Regions from separate parts of the Bacillus sp. AK128 genome, predicted to be linked through region 1. Evidence: riboswitches for the same ligand, from Rfam matches in the RefSeq annotation. Region 1 holds a riboswitch; each other region holds the start of a gene.

Region 1 (5,166 bases):
AGTAACCTATGTAGGTCATACTCATGAGGAAGCTTTAGCCAAAAAAGCTGCATTAGATGAGCAATTACCTCTTGAAACAGCTCTAAAGCAGTTGAGTTACTTTATTCGACAAGACTGTTCTAACTGGGAAATTGATAAAGAAGTACCTCCATTACCCCCAGTAGAAGAATTTTCTGGTCCAGTTGGACGTTACGAAACGATACTAGAAATTATTAGTGATAAACAACCTACGGTAAGAGAACTATTAGGATATCTTAATGCAGGTGGTGGTCATCACACGCTGATAGGTACTCCGGATGAAATTGTCGATCAGATGGAAGTCTGGTTTGAAGCAGGGGTGGCTGACGGATTTAATCTTATGCCTCCTACATTACCAGGTAGTTTAGAAGACTTTGTTGAACTAATTGTTCCTGAAATGCAAAAAAGAGGTATTTTCAGAGAAAAATATGAAGGTCATACCTTCCGTGAACATTTAGGATTAACATAATAAGTTATGATAAGATGACGGTACTAGTTGAAGAGGTAAGATGGTGGTACTAGTATAAAAACTGGAGAATCCTCTCGTAGGAGTAATGATCATTGGACTTACTGATTAGGCACTAAGATAACTATTTTATCAATCCAAACGCTATCAATTTCTTTAAAAAAGATTCTAGGCTAACTAGAATCTTTTTTAATTTTAATAGAATAAATACAGATTAGAATTTATGAGCTTTTTTGAATTTGTTTATATAAATACTGATAAGACTTTGATTCATCGAACATACCTAACTCGTGATACAGTTTGGTGAGCCAGCTTATAGAATGAGGATTTGTTGGGTTTAACTCCACGTCCCAAAGGAAACACTCAATCGCCTGAGGAATTTGGTGGATTTCATAATACAATTCACCCATTACATGCTGCTGTTCAGGGTCCTCTTTAATACTATACATCTTCTTAATTTTGCTAATCATGTGCAATGGGATATGGAATAATGGTTGAAGCCACTGATAAACAAAGTTTATATCATGCTGCTTAAATAATCTAGGCAGTAAGGCTTGTAGCAAGAGATCTAATTGTTTAGTGTTAGCATCAACAAGGTTTTGAGAGGAGAATTGGTCAAAAGGTAAAATGTAGGTAGAGTCTAGATTTTCAACAATTGTGATAAGGAATTCCAATTGTGTTTCCGAAAATGGATTTTTATAATCCGTTAATAGTTGGAAGGCATCTTCATATTGATTGTGGTTTATAAGTTGAGATAGTAAAAAATGTTGAAGTTTTTCTTTGTTTTCGGTGCGTTTGGTTTGGTTGTAAATGGAAAAAAGATATGAAGAAAGGTCTATGTTTGGCCGTTCGAGTGAGTATTTTAGTAAATCCGACAGTTGTTCTTCAAAGTTTTCTGTATAGTGGGTTAGACGATGGTTGTATAGGGTGAGACTTTCTAGATGACGGGAATATTTACGTAGCTGTGCTTGGAGGAGGTTGAATGATTTTACTTCATCCAACTTTAGATAAAGCTGATTTTCTACATATAACGAATCAAATTGAAGTAATGTTACTAGTTCTGATTGGTAACGAAAGGTATACTTTTGATAATCGAGATGAGAGATGAGTGACTGAGCCCACTCATTTTTAGGGTATTTTTGTAAAATTAGTTGAAGTAATCGGAACGCCATGAGGAATTTTCCATCTCTACGGAATTGTAGACATATTTCCTTTAATGATGAAATAACGGTTTCCTTTTTTAAATAAGAGTCAAAAATAGTTAAAATATGCGCAGCTTCAATAGGGTCGTATTCCTTCTTAATGGACTTCCAGGTTTTATTTATTTTAGGTAATGAATAATGAGAGTGAGAGCTTACTAAAGATTGAATAATTGGATGTGGGCTAGAGAGGTAGATTCCTTTAGTTAAAACATTTGCAAGAGTGGATGTTCGTTTAAGCTTGATGGTCTTTTTTCCAGTAAGGAACTTATTTTTATAAAAGAAAAGATAATAACATTCGTCTTTTTGAACAGTGAAAGCTTCCACTACTTGATACCCTTGAAATTGATAAAGACCCTGAATGTTTAACATAATCCTTTGGTGATCATCATTTGTACATAAAATCATTTCTTGAGTCATAACGTAACCCCTTTCAAGTATCATTTCCTATAGTATATCATTAATAAGAATTAATATGAAATTAGTGTATGAGAGAAGAACATGATTGGAGCTTATAAACAAATAATTTTTCGGGAAATAATTTCTATTTAGGAAATATGAATCCCCATACCTATAAAAACGATAATAGGGTTCTATGATAAAATAAAAGGTGGTTTTTGTATTCAGCGGTACTATAGAAAAATTGTAAAATAAAACCACAGAATAATCTGTTGACTTTCATAGAGTTAGAGAGTAAAGTTTAACTTAGCTTTTCAAACCGATATATAAACTTAAAATTAAAATGTTCTCTTATCAAGAGTGGCAGAGGGACTGGCCCTATGACGCCCGGCAACCGTTCTATATGAATTGGTGCTAAATCCTGCAGAATACTTCACGTATTCTGACAGATAAGAGAGGTAAATTCTATTATACATGTAGAAGCCTCTCTTTATGGAGAGGCTTTTTATATTTTAAAAGATATGAGACACCCTATACTCATCATCAGATTATCGGAAAAATAATAGGAGGTTCATAGAATGAGAAAATCAGTAAAAGGTCTACTTGTGACCGCATTATCCGCAACACTTCTTTTAACTGGCTGTGGAACTGGAGGAAATTCTGGAGAGTCAGCTAATACAAATGAAAAGGTAAGTTTTGAGAACGTTCCTGATCGTTTTGCAGAGGGGCAAGGAGCAAAGATTAAAGTAATCCGTAAGATTGGTGGAGATGATCATACTGCACAGTTTTTAGCAGGAGCAAAAGAGGAAGGGGAGGCACTTGGGTTTGAAGTAGATGTGTTTACGGCAAATGGGGACACAGCAAAATTCCATGATGCAATCGCCCAAACCCTAGAAGAAGATTATGATGGTATTATTCTATCTCATGGTGATGATGAAGCGACTGTGGAACAAGCAGAGAAGCTTCGTGAAGCCGGAATCGAAGTAGTGACCTTTGACTCACACGGTGATATAGCTAATGTTGAAGGCGTCACATTAACTTCACAAGATGATGAAGCATTAGCAAAATTAGCGCTTGATCAGCTGGTTAAGGATTTTAACGGGGATGCAAACATTGTGTATCTATGGGTAGATGGTTTTCCTCCAATGGTTAGACGTAATAATGTGTATACAGCAACACTTGAGCAAAACGCTGGGTTGAAGGAGTTAGAGCGCTTTGGTGTAGCAGCTGCTGATACTTCAGTACAAACACAAAATGCTGTAGCTGCAATGCTTACTAAGTATCCAAAAGGTGAGATCGATGCAATCTTCGCAACATGGGATGCATTCGCAATTGGAGCTGCTCGTGCACTAAAGGAAGCGGGAAGAGAAGAAATCAAGATTTATGGAATAGACGTTTCAAATGCGGACCTTCAAGAAATACAAACGGAAGGTAATCCTTGGCAGTATACAGCAGCTGTTGATCCAAAATTAATTGGAGCTGTAAATGTAAGATTACTAGCTAAGAAGATTGCAGGAGAAGAAACTCCACAAACATATAACTTAGAAGCTTCGTTAATTTCACAAGAACAATTATTACAGTCATCTGAGCCAGTTAATATGGTGAACCTTGCAGAAGTAGTAGAAGGATGGGGACAATCCACGGCCTTTGAAGAGGATTGGATGAAGGTGTTAAAGGAACATTATAGTAAATAATTAATGGGCAAATAATAAAACACTCTCTAATTTTTTCTTAGAGAGTGTTTCCTTTGAACAGGAAGGGAGGAAAGAGATGGTACACACAACCTTACAAATGAGGGATATTTCAATTGAGTTTCCTGGCGTTAAAGCGCTGGATCAGGTTATTTTTACTGCAGATACAAGGAGTGTTCAGGCTTTAATTGGAGCTAATGGAGCGGGGAAATCTACATTAATGAAGGTTCTTTCCGGAGCATATACACACTACACTGGTGAGATATTACTAGATGGAGAGAATATTCAAATTAAATCACCAAAAGAATCACAGCAAGCTGGGATTCAAATTGTTTACCAGGAAGTAGATACGGCTCTGATTCCCAACCTGACAGTAGGTGAAAATATATTACTAAATGAAACGGTTCACTCCATGGGTAAGAAGGTTTTTGTTAATTGGAAAAGGCTCCATCAAAAGGCTACTCAAATTCTTGAAAGTATGAACGTTCATATTTCTTCCAAGCGACTAGTGAGTGAGCTTACTTTAGCAGAGAAGCAGATGGTATTGATTGCTAGAGCTATTTCTACAGATTGTAAGTTTTTAATTTTGGATGAACCAACAGCGCCCTTGAGTTATTCTGAAACAAAAGAGCTATTTCGAATTATTTCCGAGCTAAAAGAAAAAGGGGTAGGGATTATCTTTATCTCACATCGTTTGCCAGAAATATTCAATGTTTGTGATGTGATCACAGTCATGAGAAATGGTAGAAATGTATCAAAGGAATTAATAGCAGATACGACTCAGCACAAAGTGGTTGAACAGATGCTTGGGAAATCCTTAGAAGAACAATTTCCTTCATATGAAACGATTATAGGTGAGAGTGCTTTCTCTGTTAAAAATGTAAGTGATACGGATAAGCTTGAAGCAATTAGCCTTGAGGTGAGATCTGGTGAAATTGTGGGTATTGCTGGATTAGTTGGTGCAGGGAAAACAGAGCTTTGTAAGGTATTATTTGGACACTCAAAAATGAAATCTGGAGAAATTTCTATTAAAGGGAAGAATGTAAAGTTAAATAGCCCTTTTGATGCTGTAAAGGCTGGGATTGCCTTAGTTCCTGAGGAAAGAAGAAAAGAAGGGATTTTTGTTCATGAATCGGTAAAAAGGAATTTATCCATTTCAAACTTGTCAAAATTCACTAAACTATTAGGTTTTGTCGATCAGAAACAAGAAGCACTGTCTTCCATTGAAATGATTACTAGTTTAGGAGTTAAGACACCAAACGAAAGTACCTTGGTTGAAAATTTATCGGGTGGAAATCAACAAAAAATTGCTATTGGAAAATGGCTTGTTGCTGATGCGGAGGTTTATATCTTTGATGAACCAACCAAAGGTGTAGATGTTGGTGCTAAGAAG
Region 2 (5,166 bases), 1.8 Mb from region 1:
GTGAAATTTCTGTTATGATGCAATACTTATTTCAAGGTTTCAACGGTCGTGCTGATGCAAAATATCGTGATCTATTATTAGATATTGGTGCAGAGGAAATGGCGCATGTTGAAATGCTTGCAACGATGATTGCACGTCTTTTAGATGGGGCTCCGTTAGAGGATCAACAAGCTGCTTATAATAATAATCCAGCAGTGGCTGCAATTATGGGCGGAATGAACCCACAACATGCTATTGTCTCTGGATTAGGTGCAATGCCAGTTGATAGTGTTGGGAATAGATGGACTGCTGCATATATTGGTGCAAGTGGAAATCTTTTAGCTGATTTTAGAGCAAACTTGACATCTGAATCTCAAGGGCGTCTTCAAGCTGTAAGATTATATGAGATAGCTGAGGATCCTGGTGTAAAGGATATGCTTTCTTTCCTAATTGCTCGTGATACTGCGCACCAAAATATATGGAAGGCAGCGATTGCTGAGCTTGAAGCACGTGAAGGTGATATTGTTGTCCCAACAACCTTCCCGCGTGAGCTTGAAAAGCAAGCTGTATCCTATGACTTTTACAATCTATCACGCGGAGAAGCAAGCAGTAAAGGTAGATTTGCCCAAGGACCAGCTCCTGATGGTCGTGGCGTGTTTAATTATGTATCACAACCAGTTCCTTTTGGACCAAAGGCTAGTTTAACCCCTGCGCCACTTTATGTTCATGATACTTTACCGCATCCACTTCCGCCAAACCTTATGTAAGTAAATGAAAGGCTGCAGCTCATTGTTGCAGTCTTTTTTTAGTGATAAAATAAAAGAATGATAGTCATCTATTTTCTAGAAAGCCGTGATCCAGTGAAAAAATTACTCCCATTTTTTGAAACACTTTTAATTGCATGTATTGGTGGTCTACTGTTTACTTTTCTACAGCTACCTTTAGCCTGGATGCTCGGTTCCCTGCTGGCTGTAGTTATTTGGAAGCTCTTGCTTAAGCGGGAGATAAAAAGTCTACCAGTAACTAGAAATGGTGCTTTAGTAGTCATTGGTTACATGCTTGGGATTGCATTTACATATGATACGCTTTTACAAATGTTAAAAATGTTACCTGCAATGCTGACAACAACCATCTTATTGATTGGTTTTTCTCTCTTAGTCTCTATATTTATTTCAAGATTTATTGGAATCAACTTTAAGACTGCTTTTATCGGAATGATGCCTGGAGGATTTTCACAAATGGTGTTATTAGGCGAAGAAATTGATGATGTGGATGTCACAAGTGTTACTCTTTTTCAGTTAATACGTCTTCTTTCAGTAATCTACCTAGTACCAGCCATTGTTCGAATTGATTGGTTTAGTGGACCACTTACCACTCTAAACACTGTGGAATCTTCAATAAAAACGAGTACTGTAATGGAAATAACACTCTTTATAGCTGTAACAGGACTATCATCGCTCCTTGCCGTGAAAGGGAGACTTCCTACACCTTACTTAGTAGGTCCTATTATTGGTTGTGCTGTTTTAGTCGTTTTTGGTTTAACTCCATTTCCAATTCCAGAGTTATTACTTATTGCTGCTCAAATCTTCCTAGGAATTCATATTGGAAAAATGGTTGATCCTAATAAGTTGAAAAACTGGAAACGGTTTGGTACAGGAGCTATTATATCCTGTTTAATCTTACTCCTTTCTACCGTGTTAATTGCAGGCTTATTACAGTGGGTGTATCCAATCTCACTTGGCACAGCCTTTTTAAGTACCGCTCCAGGTGGCATAGCCGAAATGGGACTAACTGCAAAAGCGATTGGAGCAGATTTATCAATTGTAACTGGTTTCCAGCTATTTCGTATCTTCTTTATTCTATTTTTAGTTCCGCCTTTAGTGGCATGGGTCTTTCGAAAACAACATACACTTGGAAAATAATTGACACCTTACCATTAAAGTCAACTGCCGTTTTTTCTGAAAACATGCTAGTATGATAACGGCAGGAGGGGACTAATCATGATTATTGACTTCATACAAGCTAAGTCAAAAAAAGAAAATACAAGGTCTATGTTAGAAGAACAGGCCATTCAACTACTGATAATAAAGACGGAGATTACATTCTGGATTCATATGCTTTCTTATTTAACCCATTCATTGGGTTATGCAATCCAACATGAAAAAAACAAGCGGGAACTAAAGCTCCTTCAAAAGGAATATCATGTTCTCCAAGATCTTACAGAAAAGATGCTTGTCTTTAATGGATTTAATGAGAATGAATCCACAGAAGAAGGCATTCAATTCTATTTAACATATGAAGAAATGATTATCCTAGAAGGACAATTAGAGTTGTTCAGGGATATTTGTGAACATAAACAAGATAGGGAGTATATGGAGATTACAGAAAAGTACCTGCAAACATTTTATCAAGTGCTTGAAGGTCAAGCAGAGATTGTTGATGGAATGACAAATCTTATGATCAAGCTTGCATTAGATAAACAATAAGCTTTTTGAATTGACAGATATTTTCATATACGATAAATTTAATATATAAAATTAAATAGCAAAATATTTTACTTATCAAGAGTGGGGGAGGAACTTGGTCCTAAGAACCCACGGCAACCATTTATTAATATTTAATAAAACGGTGCCAAATCCAACAGACTTTTGGTCTGGCAGATAAGAAAGAGTATAGTTTAATATGTACACAAACCTCTTTCTATATATCGAAAGGGGTTTTTTTATTTTATTACTATAAATAAAGAAGTGCTAGGGGGAGAATAGTTGGAAAACAGAGGAAATACCGATACAAATTTTGAGGATATACTCCAACAAGCAAGAAAACTTGCAGCTATTTTTGATAACAGAGCTGGTCAAATGGATGAGGGGGACTGCCTTCTTGCTAATCTTGAGGATTTAAAAAAAGAAAACTTTTTGGCGCTCACAGTACCTCAAAAATATGGAGGTACTGGTTTAAATCTATATCAATTCCTTCAAATTCAAGAAATATTAGCCCAAGGTGATGGAGCAACTGCCTTATCAATTGGTTGGCATTTAGGTTGCATTCTAGAAAATGCAGAAAGTCATTCTTGGAATGAATTAATGTTTGAAAAGCTTTGTCGACTAATCGTACAGTCTAAGGCATTATTCAATGTTGCGGCTACTGAAAGGGCGACAGGAAGTCCTTCTAGGGGAGGACTGCCTACTACTACTGCAACTAAAGACGGTAATCAGTGGGTTATTAACGGGGAGAAAGCTTTTACTTCAATGGCAATTGCACTTGATTATTCCATTGTAACTGCTCAAATCGAGCAAACCGGACAGCGTGGAATGTTTCTAATTGATCACCGGTTAGAAGGTGTCTCAATCGAAGAAACTTGGGATAGTATTTCCATGAAGGGTACAAAAAGTGATGATTTAATTTTAAGTAATGTTCGAATTGAGGAAGATTCACTTATAAGTCAGGAGGGTGGTACCAACCTGCCAAAAGGTTGGTATCTGCAGATTCCTACCGTATACTTAGGTATTGCAACAGCGGCAAGAGATTATGCTGTTTCATTTGCAAGAGAGTATCAACCCAATACATTACCTGGTCCTATTGCTGAAGTGCCTGAGGTCCAACGAAAGGTTGGCGAAATGGAGTTGGAGTTATTTAAGGCAAGAGAACTGATTTATTCGGTTGCGCTAAAATGGGTTAATGATCCCGAGGGTAGGGCGTCATTAGCTCATGAACTGGCTGCTGTTAAACATATTGCTACCAATAGCGCTAATTCTATAGTTGATTTAGCAATGAGGATTGTGGGAGCTAGAAGCTTGTCAGAAAAGAATCCATTACAACGATATTTTCGAGATGTTCGTGCAGGTTTACACAATCCACCTGCAGACGATGCAATTGTTTATATGCTGGGGAAAAGAAGGATATCAATTGAAAAATAGATCGTAAATAAAAAAATCAGGAGAGAGCTCTCCTGATTTTTGTTTATTGCATTCCAGTTTTAACTGCTGATGCCACTTGCACGGTACGTTTTGCTTGGTGTTTAACCGCATCTTCAACATTTTCAACCATCTTACCTTCTTGGTTAATGGTAACTGATGTTCCATAAGGGTTTCCACCAGCAGCAAAGAGTGATGGGTCTGTATAACCTGGTGCGGCAATAATAGCACCCCAGTGGTACATAGATGTGTAAATGGAAAGAATAGTTGCTTCTTGACCGCCATGTGGGTTAGCTGCAGATGTCATTGCACTTACCACCTTATTAGCAAGTTTGCCATTAAACCATAATCCACCTGTTGTATCAATGAATGATTTAAATTGTGATGCTACATTACCATATCTTGTTGGAACACTGAAAATGAAAGCATCTGCCCACTCTAAGTCATCTAATGTGACAGCTGGAACGTCTTTGGTTGCATCTACATGTCCTCTCCATGCTGGATTTGTATCAATTGCAGTGTCAGGGGCTGTTTCGGGTATTCTTAACAGCTTTACTTCCGCTCCAGTTTCTTTTGCGGCAGCTTCAGCCCATTGTGCTAATTGGTAATTGGTACCTGTTGAGCTATAATAGATTATTGCTAGTTTTACGTTTGTCATGATTCAACCTCTTTCTATAATTTATTACATAAATAACATTACCTTTCAAATTTAGTTTTAAACATACTCTAACTAGATTCATGTTAACTAATGAAAACTGGAGGATTTATAGTTCCTCTGTACTGAATAGAAAAAAGTGTATGGCTGCATACACTTTTTAGGTTTACTATATGGATGATTGTCGATCCCGGAGCGGAGAAGAGCAAATCATTATACACGAAAAACATTTAAAGATTTTCCTTTTATTTAGTCATCCAATCTGGCTTATTAAATCCTTTAAATTCCTCGTCTATTACTTTTTTGAATTCATCGGATTCAATGATTTCCTTTATATCCTTAACGAACTGAGCCTCTAAATCCTCTGTTCGTACAACAACTCGATTTTGAATATCAGGCGGCAGTTTATCTAATACGAGTGCAGTTGTTAAATCGATACCCGCTGAAATTGCAAAGTTTCCATTCACAGCTGCGAGATCAACAGAGTCTAATGACCGTGGGAGTTGTGCAGCTTCAATTTCATTGAATTTTAGGTTTTTTGGGTTTTCTTTAATATCCTTTACTGTTGCCTTTAATGGGTTTATAGATTCATCAAAAGTTATAATTCCATTTTCATGA
Region 3 (5,166 bases), 940 kb from region 1:
ACTATCTCGGGATTAGATCCAAACTATGAAGGTAGTATTCTAGTAGAGAAGCAAGAGGCGAGAGGTCATAACGAGAATATTAGTTTTATGTTCCAGGAGCCTCGATTAATGCCATGGTTAACAGTAGTAGAAAATGTTCTTTTTGGCGTAAAGGATCAGTATAAAAATGAACAAAGCGCGCTTGCTATCTTAGAACAGGTTGGTTTAAAAGGGTTTGAAAAGCAATTTCCAAAGGAGCTTTCAGGTGGAATGGCGCAACGTGTTGCAATTGCGAGAGCGTTGATTACTTCTCCTCATATTCTTCTTCTAGATGAGCCTTTTAGTGCACTGGATGCATTTACGAAAATGCAGCTGCAGGATCTTTTGCTGCAAGTATGGGAGCAAAAGAAGGCGACCATGTTAGTGGTTACTCATGATATAGATGAAGCTTTGTACCTTTGTGATCGAATCCTTATTTTCAGTGGTCAGCCTGGAGAGCTTCGTGAAGAAATCCGCTTAGATCGGTCAAAACCACGTTCTAGAGGTGACGAAGAGCTAGCTAAACAGAAAAAACATATTCTTTCTTTATTAAACCTAGATAAAGTGAATTCATAAGTAAAGGAGTAATCTTTCCATGAGCGAAATTAATCAAGTTTTACAACCACGAAAAGGAACCCATAATTTACCTAATTATGAAGAAATCTATGAGCAGTTTAAGTGGGATTCTGTCCATCCTCATTTTAGTTGGTATAAGACAAATCGAGTCAATATGGCCTATGAATGTATTGACCGACACGTTGAAGATGGGTATGGAGAGAAAGAAGCTCTAGTTTATATTGATGGAACAACGAAGGAAAGTTTAACTTTCTCAGACTTGAAGAGAAGAACCGATGAATGGGCCCACTTGCTCAAGGCGCAGGGAGTAAAAAAAGGAGACCGCGTTTTCACATTCTTACCGAAAAATCCAGAGGGCTATATTGCTGTCCTAGCTGTCATAAAGGTAGGAGCGATTGTAGGACCATTGTTTGAAGCGTTCATGGAAGATGCGGTTTATGACAGGATGTATGACTGTGAGGCATCTGTTCTTTTAACAAATGCTGAGTTACTTGAACGAGTTCCAGTTGAAAAGCTTCCGGAGTTACGTTCCATTTATATAACAGATGATTTGGACCATCCGATTGCAAAATCCATCCCAAGATTGCTGGCTAATTCCTCTTTTGAAGGAGAGGCAGTGGAATGGCTAGGTCTAAATGATGGCATGATTATTCACTACACGTCGGGCTCAACAGGAAAACCTAAAGGTGTTTTACATGCTCATCGGGTCATGATTCAGCAGTATCAAACGGGGAAATGGGTGTTAGATCTACAGGAAGATGATGTGTACTGGTGTACGGCCCATCCCGGCTGGGTAACAGGGAGCTCTTATGGGATCTTTGCTCCATGGTTAAATCGTACAACCATTGTGGTTCATGGTGGGCGTTTTAAAGCGGAAGAGTGGTTCCAAGCAATTGAGGATACTGGTGTCACAGTTTGGTACAGTGCTCCTACAGCATTTCGTTTATTAATGAATGATACCGATCGAATTAAGGATTATAATCTTTCTTCATTAAGACACGTTCTAAGCGTAGGAGAGCCTCTAAATCCAGAGGTCATTACATGGGGACAAGAAGCGTTTGGGGTAAGAATTCACGATACTTGGTGGATGACAGAGACAGGTGCTCAGCTGATTGTAAACTTACCAACTGCTGTGATTAAGCCTGGATCTATGGGAAGACCTCTACCAGGGATTACGGCAGGTATTATTGATTTAGAAGGTAATGAGGTGAAGCGAGGAGAGTTTGGACTTCTTGCCATTAAGAAGGGCTGGCCTTCCATGATGAAGGAGATTTGGAAGAATGAAGAAAAGTACCATTCATACTTTATAAACGATTGGTATGTTTCAGGTGACCTAGCTCGAATGGATGAGGATGGCTATGTATTTTTCCAAGGTAGAAATGATGATATGATCAATTCTTCTGGAGAAAGAATTGGACCATTTGAAGTGGAGAGCAAGTTAATTGAGCATCCTGCCGTTGTAGAAGCAGCCGTTATTGGAAAACCAGATCAACTCCGTGGTGAAATTGTAAAGGCATTTATCGTGTTAACAGATGGGTATGAAGAATCAGCTGAGCTATTGAAAGATATTCAGACATTTGTTCGATTTAAACTTGCTGCTCATGCGATGCCAAGAGAAATAGAAGTAATAGAGGAACTCCCTAAAACGCCAATTAGCGGGAAAATTCTCCGTCGAATACTGAAGTCGCAGGAAATTGAAAAACTAAATGTAAGTGTATGATTTATCTGTGAACAAAATGATTGACGCATAATTTTTATCATGCTAAAATCTCTTTCATAATCAAAAATTCTAAGAGAGTCTGACAGGCTTCGACAATAGATGGTTAGTGAATGAATAAAAATTTATACAACTCTTATCCAGAGTGGTGGAGGGACTAGGCCCTATGAAACCCGGCAACCGTCAACTTAACTGTTGAAATGGTGCCAATTCCTGCAAAGCTTAAGTATTTGCTTTGGGAGATGAGAGAAAGGAAACTTGATCTGTTCCTTTCTGCTTATCTGCAGGAAGGTTTTTTTATTGGCCATCAATACTTATAAATTAAATTCATCTGATCAAAGCTAACACTATATCTATTGAATGAATTCAGAGTAAATGGGTAGGACAACTCAGATATGAAAGAGGTGAGTAGCATGATTACGTTAAAGGATGTTAAAAAGGTTTTTTCATCGAAGAGTGGACCGGTCACTGCAGTAAATGGGATTAATCTTGACATTAATCAAGGGGAAATCTTTGGGGTGATTGGCTATAGTGGCGCAGGTAAAAGTACACTTATCCGAATGTTTAATCAGTTGGAAAAGCCAACAGAAGGATCTGTTATAGTCGCTGGGCGAGATATGGCAAAGATTCAAGGACGAGAATTAAGGAAAGCTCGCCAGGAAACGGGTATGATCTTTCAGCATTTTAATTTACTTTGGTCCCGAACGGTCCGAGATAATATAGCCTTTCCTCTTGAAATTTCGGGTGTTCGAAAAAGTGAGCAACGAAAACGTGTAGAGGAATTAATTGAGCTAGTAGGACTAAAAGGCAGAGAGGATGCCTATCCTTCAGAGCTAAGTGGTGGGCAAAAACAACGAGTAGGTATTGCTCGAGCTTTAGCTAATAATCCAAAGGTACTTTTGTGTGATGAAGCAACATCTGCCCTTGATCCACAAACAACCGATTCCATTCTTGATTTGCTTGTGGATATCAATGAGCGACTTGGTTTGACGATTATTCTGATTACTCATGAAATGCATGTGATCAGGAAAATTTGTCACCGTGTTGCTGTTATGGAAAATGGTCAGGTTGTTGAACAAGGTGATGTGCTCTCGGTGTTCAAAAATCCTCAAGAGGAAATAACAAGACGATTTGTTGGTCAGTTAACAGAACCTGAGGAAACGCATGAAACTGCTGAGCATCTACTCGAAAAATATCCAAATGGAAAAGTGATTCAATTAACGTTTGTTGGAGAAGAAACCGAACAACCTTTAATCACCAACGTCATTAGGAATTTTTCGATTACAGTTAATATCCTTCAAGGTAAAATTGCTCATCTTCAAACCGGTTCATACGGTACATTATTTGTTCATGTTGATGGCACGGATGAAGAGATTGAGAAGGTCATTCAATATATTCGAGATCAAGCCGTTGATGTGGAGGTGATTTCGAATGATTGAACAGCTATTTCCAAATGTTAACTGGGATCGAATGCTAGAAGCAACACTAGAAACCCTTTATATGACGGCTATATCTGTGCTCGCAACATTTATATTGGGAATTATACTTGGATTGTTATTATTCCTAACTGCTAAGGGAAATCTATGGGAGAATGCAGCTGTCAATTCAATCGTCGCAGCATTCGTAAATATTTTTAGATCAATACCCTTTATCATTCTAATTATATTATTAATTCCATTTGCGAAATTTATTGTGGGCACAATGCTTGGTTCCAATGCAGCATTACCTGCACTCATTATTGGGGCAGCCCCTTTCTATGGAAGAATGGTAGAAATTGCCCTTCGCGAAATTAATAAGGGTGTGATTGAAGCTTCAAGAGCAATGGGTGCAACAACATGGACGATTATTTGGAAGGTTTTATTACCAGAGTCTATGCCAGCTCTAGTTTCTGGAATTACCGTAACGGCCATTGCATTAGTAGGGTACACAGCCATGGCAGGTGTCGTAGGCGCAGGCGGACTTGGGAATTTAGCATTTTTAGAGGGCTTCCAACGTTCCCAAGGTGATGTCACGTTCATGTCCACGGTCATTATTTTAGTGATTGTATTCATTATTCAATTCATTGGAGATCGAGTAACTTCAATGCTTGATAAACGATAAAACATACAAAAAGGAGAAGATTATAACATGAAAAAGATTTTAGGGTTTATTCTATTTGCTTTAGTACTAACACTCGCTGCTTGTGGTACAGGTGGTCAAGAAGAAGAAACAACACAAGGTGCAGATGCAACTGAAGAAAACACAGAAGCTACTGAGAATACAGAAGTAAAGGAATTGGTAGTTGGGGCTTCAAACGTTCCTCACGCTGTTATTTTAGAACAAGCAAAGCCAATTCTTGCTGAACAAGGTATCGAGTTAGAAATCATTCCATTCCAGGACTATGTATTACCAAACAAGGCACTTGCTGATGAAGAGATTGATGCGAACTACTTCCAACACATTCCTTACTTAGAGCTTCAAATGTCTGAAAATGATAACTACGATTTTGTAAATGCTGGTGGAATCCACATTGAGCCAATTGGAGTTTACTCTAAAAAGCACAAAAGCTTAGAAGATTTACCTGAAGGTGCTACGATTATCATGAGTAATGCAGTAGCTGACCACGGACGTATTTTAACTATGCTTCAAGACAAAGGATTAATTACGTTAAAAGAAGGTATTGATACAACAGCTGCTACTGTAGATGATATTGTAGAAAACCCAAAGAACATTGAATTCCAAGCTGATGTTGAAGCTGGTCTTCTTCCACAAGTTTATAACAATGACGAAGGTGACGCGGTTCTAATTAACACAAACTATGCAATTGACGCTGGATTAAATCCACTTGAAGATTCTATCGCAATCGAAGGACCAGA

Evidence for each region. A riboswitch is a leader RNA that binds a small molecule or an ion and turns the genes downstream of it on or off. The one in region 1 is predicted to bind S-adenosylmethionine.
Region 2: it holds a riboswitch for S-adenosylmethionine, as region 1 does, so the genes downstream of both, M1D60_RS13205 (acyl-CoA dehydrogenase family protein) here and M1D60_RS22500 (sugar ABC transporter substrate-binding protein) in region 1, are expected to answer to the same signal.
Region 3: it holds a riboswitch for S-adenosylmethionine, as region 1 does, so the genes downstream of both, M1D60_RS03265 (methionine ABC transporter ATP-binding protein) here and M1D60_RS22500 (sugar ABC transporter substrate-binding protein) in region 1, are expected to answer to the same signal.

Annotation. Positions count from the first base shown of each region.
Region 1 is NZ_CP096379.1:4,500,352-4,505,517, reverse strand. Features, by position in the region: gene M1D60_RS22510 (LLM class flavin-dependent oxidoreductase) at 1-487, shown strand, start outside; gene M1D60_RS22505 (hypothetical protein) at 706-2,103, opposite strand; SAM riboswitch class I at 2,431-2,538, shown strand; gene M1D60_RS22500 (sugar ABC transporter substrate-binding protein) at 2,661-3,776, shown strand; gene M1D60_RS22495 (sugar ABC transporter ATP-binding protein) at 3,853-5,166, shown strand, end outside.
Region 2 is NZ_CP096379.1:2,657,925-2,663,090, reverse strand. Features, by position in the region: gene M1D60_RS13220 (manganese catalase family protein) at 1-746, shown strand, start outside; gene M1D60_RS13215 (AbrB family transcriptional regulator) at 840-1,901, shown strand; gene M1D60_RS13210 (hypothetical protein) at 1,980-2,465, shown strand; SAM riboswitch class I at 2,535-2,646, shown strand; gene M1D60_RS13205 (acyl-CoA dehydrogenase family protein) at 2,745-3,896, shown strand; gene wrbA (NAD(P)H:quinone oxidoreductase) at 3,940-4,551, opposite strand; gene M1D60_RS13195 (MetQ/NlpA family ABC transporter substrate-binding protein) at 4,794-5,166, opposite strand, start outside.
Region 3 is NZ_CP096379.1:728,443-733,608, forward strand. Features, by position in the region: gene M1D60_RS03255 (ABC transporter ATP-binding protein) at 1-594, shown strand, start outside; gene acsA (acetate--CoA ligase) at 614-2,314, shown strand; SAM riboswitch class I at 2,445-2,560, shown strand; gene M1D60_RS03265 (methionine ABC transporter ATP-binding protein) at 2,725-3,750, shown strand; gene M1D60_RS03270 (methionine ABC transporter permease) at 3,743-4,411, shown strand; gene M1D60_RS03275 (MetQ/NlpA family ABC transporter substrate-binding protein) at 4,439-5,166, shown strand, end outside.